One region of the Buttiauxella sp. AC142 genome, then DNA from elsewhere that is predicted to be linked to it. Evidence: predicted binding sites of a transcription regulator. Region 1 holds the regulator's gene; each other region holds the start of a gene.
What was found. The regulator CRP, encoded in region 1, controls carbon source genes, mostly activating them, when cyclic AMP is high. The targets are predictions, from matches to a motif close to ATGTGANNNNNNTCACAT.

Region 2: a site for CRP is predicted at 3,172-3,189, ahead of deoC (deoxyribose-phosphate aldolase). Genes of this name have one in related genera too.
Region 3: a site for CRP is predicted at 2,582-2,599, ahead of garD (galactarate dehydratase). Genes of this name have one in related genera too.

What each region holds. Positions count from the first base shown of each region.
Region 1 covers NZ_CEEDCH010000001.1:4,140,786-4,146,113, reverse strand. The annotation lists gene argD (bifunctional acetylornithine/succinyldiaminopimelate transaminase) at 1-437, shown strand, start outside; gene AC0IWZ_RS19370 (YccS/YhfK family putative transporter) at 445-2,529, opposite strand; gene crp (cAMP-activated global transcriptional regulator CRP) at 2,720-3,352, opposite strand; gene AC0IWZ_RS19360 (OsmC family protein) at 3,667-4,071, shown strand; gene AC0IWZ_RS19355 (phosphoribulokinase) at 4,101-4,973, opposite strand; gene AC0IWZ_RS19350 (YheU family protein) at 5,046-5,264, opposite strand; gene AC0IWZ_RS19345 (hydrolase) at 5,266-5,328, opposite strand, start outside.
Region 2 covers NZ_CEEDCH010000001.1:3,866,094-3,871,421, forward strand. The annotation lists gene deoB (phosphopentomutase) at 1-904, opposite strand, end outside; gene deoA (thymidine phosphorylase) at 978-2,297, opposite strand; gene deoC (deoxyribose-phosphate aldolase) at 2,357-3,136, opposite strand; gene AC0IWZ_RS17920 (NupC/NupG family nucleoside CNT transporter) at 3,374-4,651, opposite strand; gene AC0IWZ_RS17925 (TatD family hydrolase) at 4,818-5,328, opposite strand, start outside.
Region 3 covers NZ_CEEDCH010000001.1:343,093-348,420, forward strand. The annotation lists gene AC0IWZ_RS01555 (LysR family transcriptional regulator) at 1-857, shown strand, start outside; gene garD (galactarate dehydratase) at 908-2,479, opposite strand; gene AC0IWZ_RS01565 (MFS transporter) at 2,877-4,208, shown strand; gene garL (2-dehydro-3-deoxyglucarate aldolase) at 4,246-5,016, shown strand; gene garR (2-hydroxy-3-oxopropionate reductase) at 5,044-5,328, shown strand, end outside.

The DNA of each region.
Region 1 (5,328 bases):
CGGTCAGCGTCATGCTGACTACTCAGGAAATTGCTTCTGCGTTCCATGTTGGCACTCATGGTTCAACCTACGGCGGAAACCCGCTGGCATGTGCCGTTGCAGGTGCGGCGTTTGACATCATCAATACGCCTGAGGTTTTGAAAGGCGTTGCGACGAAACGCCAGCAGTTCGTTAAGCATTTGCAGCAAATCGACGAGCAATTCGACGTGTTCAGCGACATTCGTGGCATGGGCTTATTGATTGGCGCTGAGTTGAAACCTCACTACAAAGGCCGTGCCCGGGAGTTCCTGTACGCAGCGGCAGAAGCGGGCGTGATGGTCTTGAACGCGGGGCCAGACGTCATGCGTTTTGCTCCGGCGTTAATTGTTGAGGATGCTGATATCGAAGACGGTATGACGCGCTTTGCCAAAGCGGTCGCAAAAGTCGTTAACGCTTAATCGCCCGTCAATTTGAGCGGCGTAAGCGGCTCAGCCAGATACCGTGATGTGGCCGCTGACGCCATGCAACCGAAGAAATGGTATGCATGGTGCTGAGGTGGCCCAACACCCGCTGTAAATGTTGTTCCATGGTACTTAGCGGCCCGCTCGGAAGCCCTTCCAGCGGGTCGAGAATATTCGCATCATTGGTTTCCCCAGGCCCATCATATTGAAGCCGCTGCTGGCATCGTTGCAGCGCAATTTCACACGATTGCAAATAACGCTGGGCGAGATCCGGCGTCAACATGTTGTGCTCGCGGGCAAGTGTGGTCATCGCATTGATGTGTTCGACGATAAACTGGCTGTGCGTCACCCATAGTTTCATATCGGCAAGATAGTGCGAGTTAAATCCAGGTTCCTGCATCGCCTGGTTGAGCGAGTTGAATAAGGCATTGTGCGCCTGGTTGACCCTCATTCGCGAATACGCCAGCGGGGTGGGTTCCGGGTCGCTGCTCAGAATCAGGCGAATCGCATCCTGATCGCGCTCCAGAGCATCGTGGGCGTTCTGGCGCAGTAAACCACTTTGCCACTGTGGCCACAGCCACACCATGCCACCAAAGGCAATCAGGCAGCCGAGCAGCGTATCTATTAAGCGCGGAACGATGTACTGCTCGGCGCTGAGGGTGATGAGTTGCAGGGTGTAAACCGCCGTGACGGTAAAGCCAATTGTCGCCCAACCGTAACTCTTACGAATGAACAAATAGCTGACCAGCGTAATGATCAACATCGCGGCCAGCGCGATATCTTGCGGAAAGTGGAAGTGCAGCGCGATGCCCGCTATCGCTAAACCTGCAATGGTGCCTGCCGACCGGTGAAGAATTCTCACCCGGGTCGCGCCATAGCCGTTTTGCGTCACAAACATTACCGTCATCAAAATCCAGTAAGGTTTAGGCAGATGTAAAAACCCCCCCAAAATACTGGCGATGGTCAGCATTACACCTAATCTGGCGGCGTTACGCAGCGCGGCGGATTTCAAAGATAAATAGCTTTTCAGTGCTGCCCAAAGTGGCAAGCGACGCTGCCGGTCTTCCATCAAATCACGGATATACAACGGGCGCTGGGTGCGTAAAACACGGCCAATCCGACTGAAGTGATAATGGCAAAATTGCCCAACCGGGTTATCCGGATTTTGACGCGCGATTTTCTCAAGGGCATCAATCTGTTTATCCATCGTGAAACGCTGTGGGAACCGATGATAAAGAATGTCGTCAGCCAGCACGCGTAAACGCGCTGCAATGGTCTGCGCGTTCCAGCGAATCACGGCTTCAGCGTGACTTTTCTCAACCAGCTTTTGCACTTCGGCAGGTTGGTGGAGGCTGACGGAAATGTGTTCTTGTAAATCCAGAGCGACCTGAAACGCGCGCAGTAATCGCTTGTAGCCGTTTTGCTGATTCGCTGCCAGCATGTGTAATTGCTGGTAGCAAATAGTGATTAAATCAACGGCTTTTTGTTGACGCGCCAGCAGCGGAGGCAGCGCTTTTTCAGGGTCGGTATGCTGCGTTAGCATGCCATATTTGGCTTCGCAGTAATCCGCCAGTTGGCGATAGAGCAGGCTTAATGATTCGCGCAGTGGCTGCTCGCGCCACATCCAGAACCAAAACCAGTTAAACACGCCGTACCAAATTGTACCGCTGACATACAGCAGCATTGGCTTCCAGATGGGCATATTCCCCGCCATGCTGAGTGTAAAGATCGCGGCAATGAGTGAGGCGGGAAGCAGACGAGCGTGCAGGGAGCTGATTTCGGCTGTGACGCCCAGCAATAGCGCCATTACGGCCAATATCACCGGCAACGGCACTGAGGTATAAAGCAATAAAAGCTGCATGATCAAACTGCTGACGGCAAACAGGCTACCGCCGACGATCAGGCGTTTGAAGAAGCGTTTATGGGGAGTATCAAGTCCTGCAATGTTGCAGCAGGCAGGGACTAAAGAGAAAAGCAGGCCGGACTGGAGATTGCCAAAGAGCAAACCTACTGCCACCGGAAGGCACAGCACCAGCGTTTGCCGCAGTGCGTAGTTAACTTCAGGATGGTAGATCAGTCTTCGCCACATAAACCCTTCTTACTTAAAGCTGCAGCGGCGTTAGCTGCGTTCATTCACCCGAATCACTTACTTGAGTAAGCTCATCGGGATGAACTCACTTGCTGCCTTGCTGCAACTTCAATTAATCGGGTTTCGGATTTAGTTTTTTAGAGACAAAAAAGGCGTGTTATGAAGCAACACGCCATTTTTGAGACGGAGATTAACGAGTGCCGTAAACGACGATCGTTTTACCGTGAGCAGAGATCAGATTTTGATCTTCCAGCATTTTCAAGATACGACCAACGGTTTCGCGAGAGCAACCCACGATCTGACCGATTTCCTGACGGGTAATTTTTATCTGCATACCGTCCGGGTGGGTCATTGCATCAGGCTGTTTAGCCAGGTTCAGCAGTGTCTGCGCGATACGACCAGTCACATCCAGGAATGCCAGGTTACCCACTTTCTCAGATGTAACTTGCAGACGACTAGCCATCTGTGAAGACAGGCGCATCAGGATATCTGGATTGACCTGAATCAGCTGGCGGAATTTTTTATATGAAATTTCAGCCACTTCGCAGGCACTTTTAGCACGAACCCAAGCACTACGTTCCTGACCTTCTTCGAACAGCCCTAACTCGCCAATGAAATCGCCCTGATTCAGATAGGAGAGGATCATTTCCTTGCCCTCTTCATCTTTGATCAGAACAGCCACAGAACCCTTGACGATGTAATACAGCGTCTCAGCCTTTTCACCCTGGTGAATCAGTGTGCTCTTCGATGGATACTTATGAATGTGGCAATGGGACAAGAACCATTCGAGAGTCGGGTCTGTTTGCGGTTTGCCAAGCACCATGCGCGGTTATCCTCTGTTTTATAACTGGCTACCAACGACAGGACGCTAAACATCCTGTCTGGCGTTGCAAGTATTAGAATATTCCCCACCTTGGGGAGATGGCATGCAAGTCATTCTTGCTGCCTGTAATTAGTGATGTCCTCTGCATACATGCATAACGTCAATGTATCGATGTAGCATCTGGATTGTTTTAGCATAGCTTTTGACAAGTGTCTCCTATTGTCTCGTTTCAGCTTGACGCAGGTCGCCTTCCATTGCCAGATTTGCTGAATCTGCGTACTCTGAAAGACAATTTTTTCAACGGGAGAAGTAACATGCAAGCACGAGTGAAGTGGGTTGAAGGGTTAACCTTCCTTGGGGAGTCCGCTTCTGGACACCAGATTCTGATGGACGGTAATTCTGGCGATAAAGCACCCAGTCCGATGGAAATGGTTCTGATGTCCGCTGGTGGTTGTAGCGCAATCGACGTAGTTTCTATTTTGCAAAAAGGCCGCTACAACGTGACGGATTGTGAAGTGAAACTGACCTCTGAGCGCCGCGAAGAAGCCCCGCGTCTGTTCACACATATCAATCTGCATTTCATTGTGACAGGCAAAGAATTGAAAGATAATGCAGTTTCGCGTGCGGTAGACTTGTCTGCTGAGAAGTACTGTTCCGTTGCGTTGATGCTGGAAAAAGCCGTAAACATCACCCATAGCTACGAAGTGATTGAAAGCTAGAGTGAAGAAAAGGGCGGTGTTTAGCCGCCCTAATTATTGATATTTCTTCCTTCCGCCAGGCGCTTAACCAACGGCGTCATGATCAACTCCATTGCCAGTCCCATCTTGCCGCCCGGCACCACTAATGTATTGATGTGGGAAATAAATGAGCCTTGCAGCATGGCGAGCAAATACGGGAAGTCGATATCATCCAGACCGCGAAAATGAATCACGACAAAACTTTCATCTAATGACGGAATACCGCGTGCGGCAAACGGGTTAGAGGTATCTACCGTCGGTACGCGTTGGAAGTTGATGTGCGTGCGGGAAAACTGCGGCGTGATGTAGTTGATGTAATCGTCCATCGAACGCACGACGGAATCCATTACCGCTTCACGGGAATGACCGCGCTCGCTGGTGTCGCGCACCAGTTTTTGAATCCACTCCAGGTTTACAATCGGCACTACGCCAACCAGTAAATCGACGGCATTGGCGACGTCGTGCTGCGGGGTAACGACTCCGCCATGCAAGCCTTCATAAAACAAAACATCAGTCGGTTCTGGTAACGGCTGCCACGGAGTAAACGTGCCGGGAATCTGATTCCAGGGTACGGCTTCATCATAGGTATGAAGATATTTACGTGATTTACCCTGCCCGGTTTTGCCGTATTCAATAAACGTTTGTTCAAGCAAGCCAAAGTCGTTGGCTTCCGGCCCGAAGTAGCTGATATGACGGCCAAGGTCACGCGCTTTACGAATCGCCATATCCATTTCAGGACGGGTGAAACGATGGAAACTGTCGCCTTCAACTTCAGCTGCACGTAGGTTTAATTGCTGGAAGATTTTACGGAAGGCGATGCTGGTGGTGGTCGTTCCCGCGCCGCTGGAACCTGTTACGGCAATAACCGGATGTTTGGCTGACATAAGGCAACAACTCCATGGGTAGTAGCAAGTTTGGTTGGGTGAAGGCAGTTGTATTATGCAGTATAGGCAGGCTTAGCCGCGAAATTGCCCGCGAGCCATGATATTCACCGTTTCATGAAGTTCTGACCATACCAGTACCGCTTCACCACTTTGCAGTTGGCGCTTAACATCAGCCACCTTTTGCTCAAGTGAGCGCTCTTGTTCACCATAATCTGTGCCTTCTCGTAATACAAAGGATTCAATCAGATTATCAAGCGTTTCGGGAGGCAGGTCTTGCCAGGGAATCATCATATTACTGGTCCAAAAATTGAGACAGCCATTGCGGGATGCGTTGCTCAAGCCACATTTCAGGGCG
Region 2 (5,328 bases), 270 kb from region 1:
AGTTGGTGAACACGATGGTGTCGTCGCCCGCTTCTTTCATCTCTTTGATGGTGGCATCAAACAGCGCATCCAGACCGGTCGCTTTCACTTTTTTGGTGATACCCACTTCAGCATAGATATCCGCAATTTTGCCCACGGAAACAACCTGGCCATTTTTCTCATCAACCAGTTTTTTCAACACGGTCGGCGCTGGCGGTTCAACAGCCAGATCATGACGGTTGCCAGTACGCTGGAAGTTACCTGCTTTGTCGCCGATAAACGGACGCGCGATAACACGACCAATGTTGTAGCCGCCTTCGGTCAACTCTTCACGGGCGATTTCGCACAGCTCGTAGAGTTTATCCAGGCCGTAGGTTTCTTCGTGACAGGCAATCTGGAACACGGAGTCAGCAGAGGTATAGAAAATCGGCTTGCCGGTTTTCATATGCTCTTCGCCCAACTCATCCAAAATCACCGTACCGGAAGAGTGGCAGTTACCGAGGTAACCCGGCAGATTTGCACGCTTAACCAGTTTATCCAGCAGTTCTTGCGGGAAGCTGTTTTGAGTGTCCGAGAAGTAGCCCCAGTCAAACAGCACAGGAACACCGGCGATTTCCCAGTGACCAGACGGCGTATCTTTACCTGATGACAGTTCATGCGCCCAACCGTATGCCCCGATAACTTCTGCGTTACCGTCCATACCTGCCGGGATTTTACCGGTAGAACCTTCGGCGGCTTTCACCAGACCCAGACGGGTGAGGTTTGGCAAACTCAGCGGGCCTTTACGGCCTTTGTCTGCTTCGCCTTTGGCACACGCCTGCGCAATGTGCCCGAAAGTATCAGAGCCTACATCGCCAAATTTTGCTGCATCTTCTGTTGCGCCGATACCGAAAGAGTCCAGCACCATAATAAATGCACGTTTCATAATTTCTCCTGCGTCATTGCGCCTGAAACGCCCGTAAGCGTTTCAAAAAGTGATCAGATCAGTATGCCAGCATTTAGCTGATACGGCGATATACAACTGGCGTTTCTGCGGGCTGTGTATCGTTCACTTTGATTGCCGCTTTTACCGCTCGAGCGGCTTCCTGCCATTGGTTTTCGCTGGCGGCGTGAATAATGGCCAACGGGCGAGTGGTGTCAACGCTGTCGCCCAGACGAGCCATATCAGTGAAGCCCACGCTGTAATCAATGGTGTCAGATGCCTGACGACGACCACCGCCCATGGAAACCACCGCCATGCCTAAAGCACGGGTGTCCATTTCGCCCACGAAACCTGCACGATCGGCATAAACAGCTTTGCTCAGTACCGCAGTTGGCAGATATTTCGCATAGTTTTCGACGAAGTCGGCCGGGCCTTTTTGCGCCGCAACCATGCGACCAAAGACTTCAGCCGCTTTACCGTTATCAAGCACCGCTTGCAGTTTCTGACGTGCTTCGGCGTCATCTTTTGCCAGATTGCCGGAAAGCAGCATCTCCACGCACAGCGCCATGGTGACTTCATGCAGACGCGGGTTAACGTATTCACCGGTCAGGAACTGCACCGCTTCGCGAACTTCCACCGCATTACCCGCGCTGGAAGCCAGCACCTGGTTCATGTCAGTCAGCAGCGCTGTGGTTTTCACGCCTGCGCCGTTCGCCACGCCGACAATCGCTTCGGCGAGTAATTCAGAAAGCTCATACGTTGGCATAAATGCGCCGCTGCCGACTTTCACGTCCATAACCAAAGCATCCAGGCCTTCGGCAAGTTTCTTCGCCAGAATCGATGCAGTGATGAGAGGAATGGAATCTACGGTCGCGGTAATGTCACGCGTGGCGTAGAAACGTTTGTCAGCCGGTGCCAACGAATTTGTCTGGCCGATAATCGCCACACCGACATTTTTGATGATGTCGCGGAAACGGTTATCGTCCGGGAAAATATCAAAGCCTGGGATTGCTTCGAGTTTATCAAGCGTACCACCAGTGTGGCCTAAACCACGGCCAGAAATCATTGGGATGTAGCCGCCACATGCCGCCACCATTGGGCCAAGCATTAAGGACGTCACATCACCCACGCCGCCCGTTGAGTGTTTATCAACGATGGGGCCGTTCAGATTAAGGCTCTTCCAGTCCAGCACGGTTCCTGAATCTCGCATCGCCATGGTCAGTGATACGCGTTCTGGCATAGTCATGTCGTGGAAGAAAATGGTCATTGCAAGTGCTGCAATTTGCCCTTCGGAGATGGTGTTATCGCGAATACCATTAATGAAGAAACGAATTTCATCATCACTAAGCGCATGACCATCACGTTTTTTACGAATAATTTCTTGAGCGAGGAACAAGGTAACCCCCTGAGTTCATCAGGTGAAATGCGGCGGGGAAACCGCCGCAAAGGAAGAGATTAGTAGCCGCTAGCGCTTTTGCCGTCGCCGTGACCCAGAGCTTTTAACAGACTCGCGAGCAGGCTGGATGCACCAAAGCGGTAGTGACGGGAATCCGCCCAGTCAGCACCAAACAGATCGTCTGCAATTGACAGGAACAGTGCTGCATCTTCAGCAGTACGCACGCCGCCCGCAGGTTTGAAACCAACCGTTTTCGCGACGCCCATATCACGAATCACTTCCATCATGATGCGAGCGCTTTCTGGTGTAGCGTTGACAGGCACTTTACCAGTAGAAGTTTTGATGAAATCAGCACCTGCTTTGATAGAGATTTCAGATGCTTTGCGAATCAGTGCTTCTTCTTTCAGCTCACCGGTTTCGATGATCACTTTCAGCAGAACGTTCGCCGCTGCACAAGCTTCTTTGCAGGCTTTCACCAGCTCAAAACCGACTTGCTCGTTACCGGCGATCAACGCACGGTATGGGAACACAACGTCAACTTCATCCGCACCGTAAGCGATAGCCGCACGAGTTTCCGCCAGGGCGATTTCGATATCATCGTTGCCATGCGGGAAGTTGGTGACGGTCGCAATACGGATATCAGGCGTACCCTGTGCATTCAGAGTTTTACGCGCAATGGGAATGAAGCGCGGATAAATACAAATCGCCGCAGTATTACCCACCGCTGTTTTGGCCTGATGGCAAAGTGCGATCACTTTTTCATTGGTGTCATCGTCATTCAGGGTAGTCAGGTCCATCAATTTCAGGGCGCGTAAGCTGCTTGCAGTTAAATCGGTCATAACACTCTCCAACAAAAGATATAGAATCAGTTGCGATGTTATAATTATAACATTCACAATCCTGATGGTTTTGTGTATAGCATCACAAAAGCCAAAGATGTAATTACATGCTTTCTACAGTATATGTGATTTAACAACGTTGGATAACGTAAAAATGCCGTTCAAAAATAAAAAATGGCCGACGCAAGCGTCAGCCATTGATTTCACAGGGATGTTATAATTTTAACATCGCCGTTTTTATAGTGACAGGAAGACCCCGGCAATGGTTGCACTCATCAGGTTAGACAATGTACCTGCGGCGACCGCTTTCAGACCCAACTGCGCGATTTCATGACGACGGTTTGGCGCCATGCTTCCCAGGCCACCAATCAGAATGGCGATAGAAGAAAGGTTAGCAAAGCCACACAGTGCGAAGGAAATAATTGCTTTGGTGTGATCTGACAGAACTTGCAGGCCAGCTGCCGCAACGGTTGCATCATCTTTCAGGTATTCACCGAAGTTCAGATACGCAACAAATTCGTTGATGATAAGTTTCTGACCGATGAAGGAACCCGCGACATTCGCTTCACTCCATGGCACACCGATAACCCACGCCAGCGGTGAGAACACCCAGCCCAGAATCAATTCCATAGACAGTTGCGGGTAGTTGAACCAGCCGCCAATGCCAGAAAGCATACCGTTGAGCAGGGCAATCAACGCCACAAACGCCAACAACATTGCGCCCACGTTCAGGGCCAGTTGCATACCTGACGCCGCACCTGATGCCGCTGCATCCAGCACGTTTGCCGGGCGATCCGGATCGTTTTTCATTGATTCCAGTTCAGGCGCATCGTTTGGCGTTTCAGTTTCAGGCAGGATGATTTTAGCGAACAGCAAGCCGCCAGGTGCCGCCATGAAGGACGCGGCAATCAGGTATTCCAGTGGAACACCCATTTGCGCGTAACCTGCCAGAACGGAACCAGCAACAGATGCCAGACCACCACACATGACAGCGAACAATTCTGAACGCGTCATGGTCGCGATATAAGGACGAACCACCAGCGGAGCTTCAGTCTGGCCCACAAAGATGTTTGCAGTTGCGGACAGAGATTCGGTGCGAGAGGTTTTCAGAACCTTGCGCAGGCCGCCGCCCAGAATGCGAATAACTAACTGCATGATGCCCAGGTAATACAGCACAGCAATCAGTGAGGAGAAGAAGACGATAATTGGCAGAACGCGCAATGCGAAGACAAAGCCACCGCCGCCAAAGACTTCGAACATTTTGTCCGAAACCAGTCCACCAAACAGGAAAGAGATACCCGCGTTACCGTAACCGATAACGTTCGCCACCCCTTCGGACATGGCCAACAACACTTTACGACCAACCGGAACATAAAGAATTAAGGCACCGATACCGACTTGAATGATCCAGGCGCCAATAACAGTGCGAAGATTAATCGCTTTGCGATTACTGGAAAGTAAAACGGCGATCAGCAGCAGAACGATCATGCCGATCAAACCCATGAGTATTTGCATACAGAATCCCTGTGTATAAGTTGAAAAAGGAAAGTGATCTTAAAGCCCTTAGCGGGCGGGATTATAGCGGCAGGGAGACCAGGAAATGGAATGGCAATCACGTATTTATAGACATTCACAGAAACGTTTGTCTTATAAAGTGAGCTGCGTCACATTTTGTTACTGACTATTTCCATTTGAATAATTCATCGCAGTTATGAACTATCGCGTTCGCGATAACTTCGGGAGGTTCTGAACGCAATGTACAAAGCGTCTGAAAAACGTCGGCAATTCGTTCCGGTCGATTAGGTTGCCCCTGCCAGCCGTTAAGCGGCATATCGGGTGCATCCGTTTCCAGCACCAGAGCGCTAAGGGGTAAGCGTGCTATAACATCGCGCGTTTTACTGGCGCGTGGGTAAGTGATCGTTCCACCCACACCAATTTTGTAACCCATCGCCACAAAACGCTCGGCCTGTTGCAGGCTGCCCGAGAACCCATGTACCACACCGGTGCGCGGTAAATTATGGCGTTTTAAATGCGCGGCAAGTTTGTCGTGCGTGCGACGAGAGTGAAGAATGACCGGCAAATCATAGCGTTTTGCCAGTTTTAGCTGTGCATCCAGCATTGCTTCTTGTTTATCAAAAAGTGGATTTTCCATATACAGATCAAGCCCAATCTCACCGATAGCGACCAGTTTA
Region 3 (5,328 bases), 3.8 Mb from region 1:
CGCGTCGTTTGGGACTCAGCGCGTCGGCCATGAGTCGTACGTTAAGCCGCCTGCGCGATACTACGGGTGACCCTTTACTGGTGCGCGCCGGGCGCAATATGGTGCTCACACCTTACGCAGAGGAGATTCGGCCGCGTACGCAAAACGCAGTGTTTGAGGCCCGTGCAATTCTGCGTCCGGCAAAAGCCGCGCTCAATCTTGCTACGCTTGAGCGCCGTTTCACCCTGCGCACCAATGCGGGATTCATCGAGATTTTTGGTGCCGCGCTGATTGCGGCGGTGGCCACTGTCGCACCTTTCGTGCAACTGCGTTTTATGCCTAAACCGGAGAAAACGGCGAAGTATTTACGCGAGGGGCAGATTGATTTTGAAGTCGGCGTACTCGGGGAAATGGGGCCAGAAATTCGTATTACGGCGTTGTATCGCGACAAGTTCGTCGGCGTGGTCAGAAAGGATCATCCGCTTGAGCAAGAAAGTGAAATTACCCCTGCGAGGTATGCTGCGTTGGGGCATGTGGTGGTGTCGCGCCACGATCGCGGAATCGGCCCGGTTGATATGCTGCTGGCAGAGCTGAATTTAGAACGCAAGATTGCCGCGTTGGTGCCGGGTTTTCCTGCTGCGTTGGCAGTGGCTCAGGCGTCGGATCTGGTGGCGTTGGTGCCAGCGACTTTCTTGCTCAATCAGCCGGGGTTATATGGCAATTCCGGGGAAGCGCGGCTCCATGTTTTTGAGCTGCCGGTGAAAACCAATGAGATTACGGTGTCGTTGATGTGGCACCCGCGTTCGGAAGCCGACCCGGCGCATCGCTGGTTGCGGCAGTTGGTGTTAAAGGTTTGCCGCGAGAAAGTGCCGGGATAGCGGTTGTAGGGCGGATAAGCGTTAGCGTCATCCGCCATTTGTGAATCAAATCAGGTCACTGGTGCCGGGTTGAAAACGGCTAATGCGTTGTGAAGCCCCCACTGATCCGAGAAGGTTTTCTTACGTCCACTCGCCACATCCAAAATAAATTCAAACAACTCCCAGCCGACATCCTCAATGGTTGCTTCACCGGTGGCGATGGTGCCTGCGTTGATATCCATTAAGTCGTACCAACGGTTTGCCAGTGCGGTGCGGGTGGCCATTTTAATCACCGGGACTGCCAGCAAGCCGTATGGCGTTCCGCGACCGGTAGTGAACACTTGCACTGTAATGCCGGAAGCCACCTGCTGTGTGCCACAAACGAAATCACTGGCTGGTGTGGCGGCGTAAATCAGGCCGCGTTTGGTTGGGCGTTGACCCGGCGAAAGCACTTCGACAATCGCGCTCTGGCCAGATTTAGCAATGGAACCGAGGGCTTTTTCCACCACATTTGCCAGGCCGCCTTTTTTGTTTCCAGGAGAGGGGTTGGCGCTACGGTCGGTTTTGCCCATGTCCAGATAGTTGTCATACCATTCCATCTCTTCGAGCAGGCGCTTGCCGACTTCTTCGTTGATGGCACGTGGCGTTAACAGGTGGATGGCATCGCGCACTTCGGTGACTTCCGAGAACATCACCGTGGCGCCGCAGCGTACCAGGAGATCTGATGCGTAACCGACAGCCGGGTTAGCGGTCACGCCGGAGAAAGCATCGCTGCCGCCACATTGCATACCGACTACCAGTTCAGAAGCTGGGCAGGTTTCGCGCTGGCGTTTATTCAGATTGGCGAGATGGCGCTCGGCGACGTTAAGAATATCTTCGACCATTGATTTAAAGCCGACGTGGTGTTCGTCTTGCAGACGCACGATGCTGGCGTCGCCAACATTAATCGACTGCACGTCATCGGTGCCTTCCAGCAGGCGCTCCGGCTGCAACTTCTCGCAGCCGAGGCCAATGACCATAATTTCGCCGCCAAAGTTCGGATTCAGGGCGATGTTATGAATGGTGCGAATGGGAATGACTGCCGCAGGTGCGTTGATCGCCACACCACAGCCGTACAGGTGATTCAGCCCGACCACGCCGTCCACATTGGGGTATTTCGGCAGTAAATCACGTTCAATAATTTTGATGACGTAATCCACCACGCCTGCGACGCAATGCACGCTGGTGGTGATGCCAAGCAGGTTTTTGGTGCCGACGCTGCCATCCGCGTTGCGATAGCCTTCAAAAGTGTAGCCTTCCAGCGGTGGCAATGGCTCAGGCACTTTGGTTGCCAGTGGCAGGGTGTGAAGCGGTGGGGCTTTTGGCAATTCCACCAATGATTCGTCAATCCAGCTACCGCGTGGAATATCCCTTACTGCGTAGCCGATCACTTCCCCATAACGAATGATTTCACCGTGGGCAGGAATATCGACCAGAGCGGCTTTGTGACCTTGCGGGATATGTTCGATGAGTTCCAAACCATCCGGGAAACGCGTACCCGCTTTCAGGCCATTGTCATTAACAATAATAGCGACATTATCTGTCTCATGAACTTTTATATAAAACGACCCAGGGGGTTGTTGTTTAATTTCTATTTTTGACATTGTCGCTATTCTCCAGAATCAACCTGAATGTTAATTAAATAATTTTCTAATCGTGATTGTCTCACAAGCTAAATAAAGAATGTCAGGACACGAGAAATAAAAATGTGACGTTGATCACTTAATATCATGACGCCATATTGCATAGGGGGAGCAATCTATAAAATTGTGCAATACACCCCACAAACATGTGCATAGGTTTAACTATTAGATATTTTTAATGTTATCTATTGTGCATATGCCTAATGTCCATTTGTTCTGTGCTGGCTATACTGTGTTGCGAATGACAAACACCAGGTAAATTTCCAGAGCGGTATTATCCGAACAAATATTCGTGAGATAACGCTTTATATAAATAAAAAATCCTTGAATTAAGTACCCGCAACAGAGGATGTAGAAAATGATTTTAGATACAGCTGTGGACGCAAAAAAAGGGAAGCACACCCGCTACTTAATATTATTAATTATATTTATTGTGACGACGATTAACTATGCCGATCGCGCCACTCTTTCTATTGCGGGTACTGAAGTTGCTAAAGAATTACAGCTCAGTGCAATCTCAATGGGCTATATTTTCTCAGCTTTCGGCTGGGCTTACCTGCTGATGCAAATCCCTGGCGGATGGTTACTTGACCGCTACGGTTCGAAGAAAGTGTATACCTACAGTCTGTTCTTCTGGTCGCTGTTTACGTTCATGCAAGGTTTTGTGGATATGGTGCCGCTGGCGTATGCGGGTATTTCCATGTTCATCATGCGCTTTATGCTCGGTTTCTCCGAGGCGCCATCATTCCCGGCTAACGCCCGTATTGTGGCGGCCTGGTTCCCAACCAAAGAACGCGGTACCGCTTCTGCGATTTTTAACTCCGCACAGTATTTCTCCCTGGCACTGTTCTCTCCATTACTCGGCTGGCTGACCTTCGCATGGGGTTGGGAGCATGTGTTTACCGTGATGGGCGGAATCGGTTTTGTGCTGACTTTCCTGTGGGTGAAGTTTATTCACAACCCAACTGACCACCCTCGTATGTCTAAAGAAGAACTGGACTACATCACGAAAGGTGGCGCCGTGGTTGATATGGACCACAAAAAACCAGGTGCAGTGGTTGAAGGGCCAAAACTTCATTACATCAAGCAGTTGCTGACTAACCGCATGATGCTGGGCGTGTTCTTCGGTCAGTACTTTATCAATACCATCACCTGGTTCTTCCTGACATGGTTCCCGATTTACCTGGTGCAAGATAAAGGTATGTCGATTCTGAAAGTAGGCATGGTTGCTTCCATCCCGGCGCTGTGTGGTTTCGCCGGTGGCGTGTTGGGCGGCGTGTTCTCTGATTCGTTAATCAAACGCGGTTACTCACTGACCGTAGCTCGTAAGATACCGATTGTGCTCGGGATGCTACTCGCTTCCACCATCATTTTGTGTAACTACACCGATAGCACGGCACTGGTTGTCACGCTGATGGCATTCGCTTTCTTCGGTAAAGGTTTCGGTGCGCTGGGTTGGCCGGTTATCGCGGATACGGCACCAAAAGAGATGGTTGGCCTGTGCGGTGCAGTATTCAACGTGTTTGGTAACGTAGCGTCTATCGTGACTCCACTGGTGATTGGTTACCTGGTTTCTGAACTTCACTCCTTCAATGCGGCGCTGATCTTTGTTGGCTGTTCGGCGCTGATGGCAATGGTTTGTTATCTGTTCGTAGTGGGTGACATTAAACGTATGGAATTGCAGAAGTAATTCACTCAACGGATAACTGGATAAATAAGGGCAACAGATGAATACCAACGTTTTCCCCAATAAATTCAAAGCAGCGCTGGCAGCACACCAGACGCAAATTGGTTGCTGGTCAGCGCTGGCAAACCCTATCAGCACCGAAGTGCTGGGCCTGGCCGGGTTTGACTGGATTGTGCTGGATGGCGAACATGCGCCAAACGATATCACCACTTTTATTCCACAACTGATGGCGTTAAAAGGCAGCGAAAGTGCGGCAGTGGTTCGTGCGCCAACCAACGACCCGGTGGTCATCAAGCGTTTGCTGGATATCGGTTTCTACAACTTCCTGATTCCGTTTGTTGAAACTCAGGAAGAGGCGGCGCTGGCAGTGTCTTCAACCCGCTATCCGCCAGAAGGCATTCGCGGCGTGTCCGTTTCTCACCGCGCCAATATGTTTGGCACCGTGCCGGATTATTTTGCGCAGTCGAATAAGAACATCACGATTCTGGTGCAAATCGAGAGCCAGCAGGGCGTGGACAACGTTGATGCGATTGCCGCAACAGATGGCGTGGACGGGATTTTTGTTGGCCCAAGCGACCTGGCGGCGGCATTAGGACATTTAGGAAATGCCTCGCATCCGGAAGTGCAGCAATGCATCAAACACATCTTTGCCCGTGCTAAAGCTCACGGTAAACCGGCTGGCATTCTGGCTCCGGTTGAAGCCGACGCGCGTCGTTATATGGAATGGGGCGCCACCTTTGTGGCTGTGGGCAGTGATTTAGGCTGCTTCCGTTCAGCAACCCAGAAATTGGCTGATTCCTTTAAAAAATAACCACCACCTGAAAAGAGAGACTGAATTATGACACTGAAAGTTGGGTTTATTGGCCTGGGCATCATGGGCAAACCAATGAGTAAAAACCTCATCAAAGCCGGTTATTCACTGGTGGTTGCCGACCGTAATCCAGAGGTGATTGCTGAAATTATCGCAGCAGGTGCAGAAACTGCTGCTACCCCGAAAGAGATTGCCGAGCAGTGTGATGTGATTATCACCATGCTGCCAAACTCCCCGCACGTGAAAGAAGTGGCGCTGGGTGAGAACGGAATTATTGAAGGGGCGAAGCCGGGCACTGTGGTTATCGACATG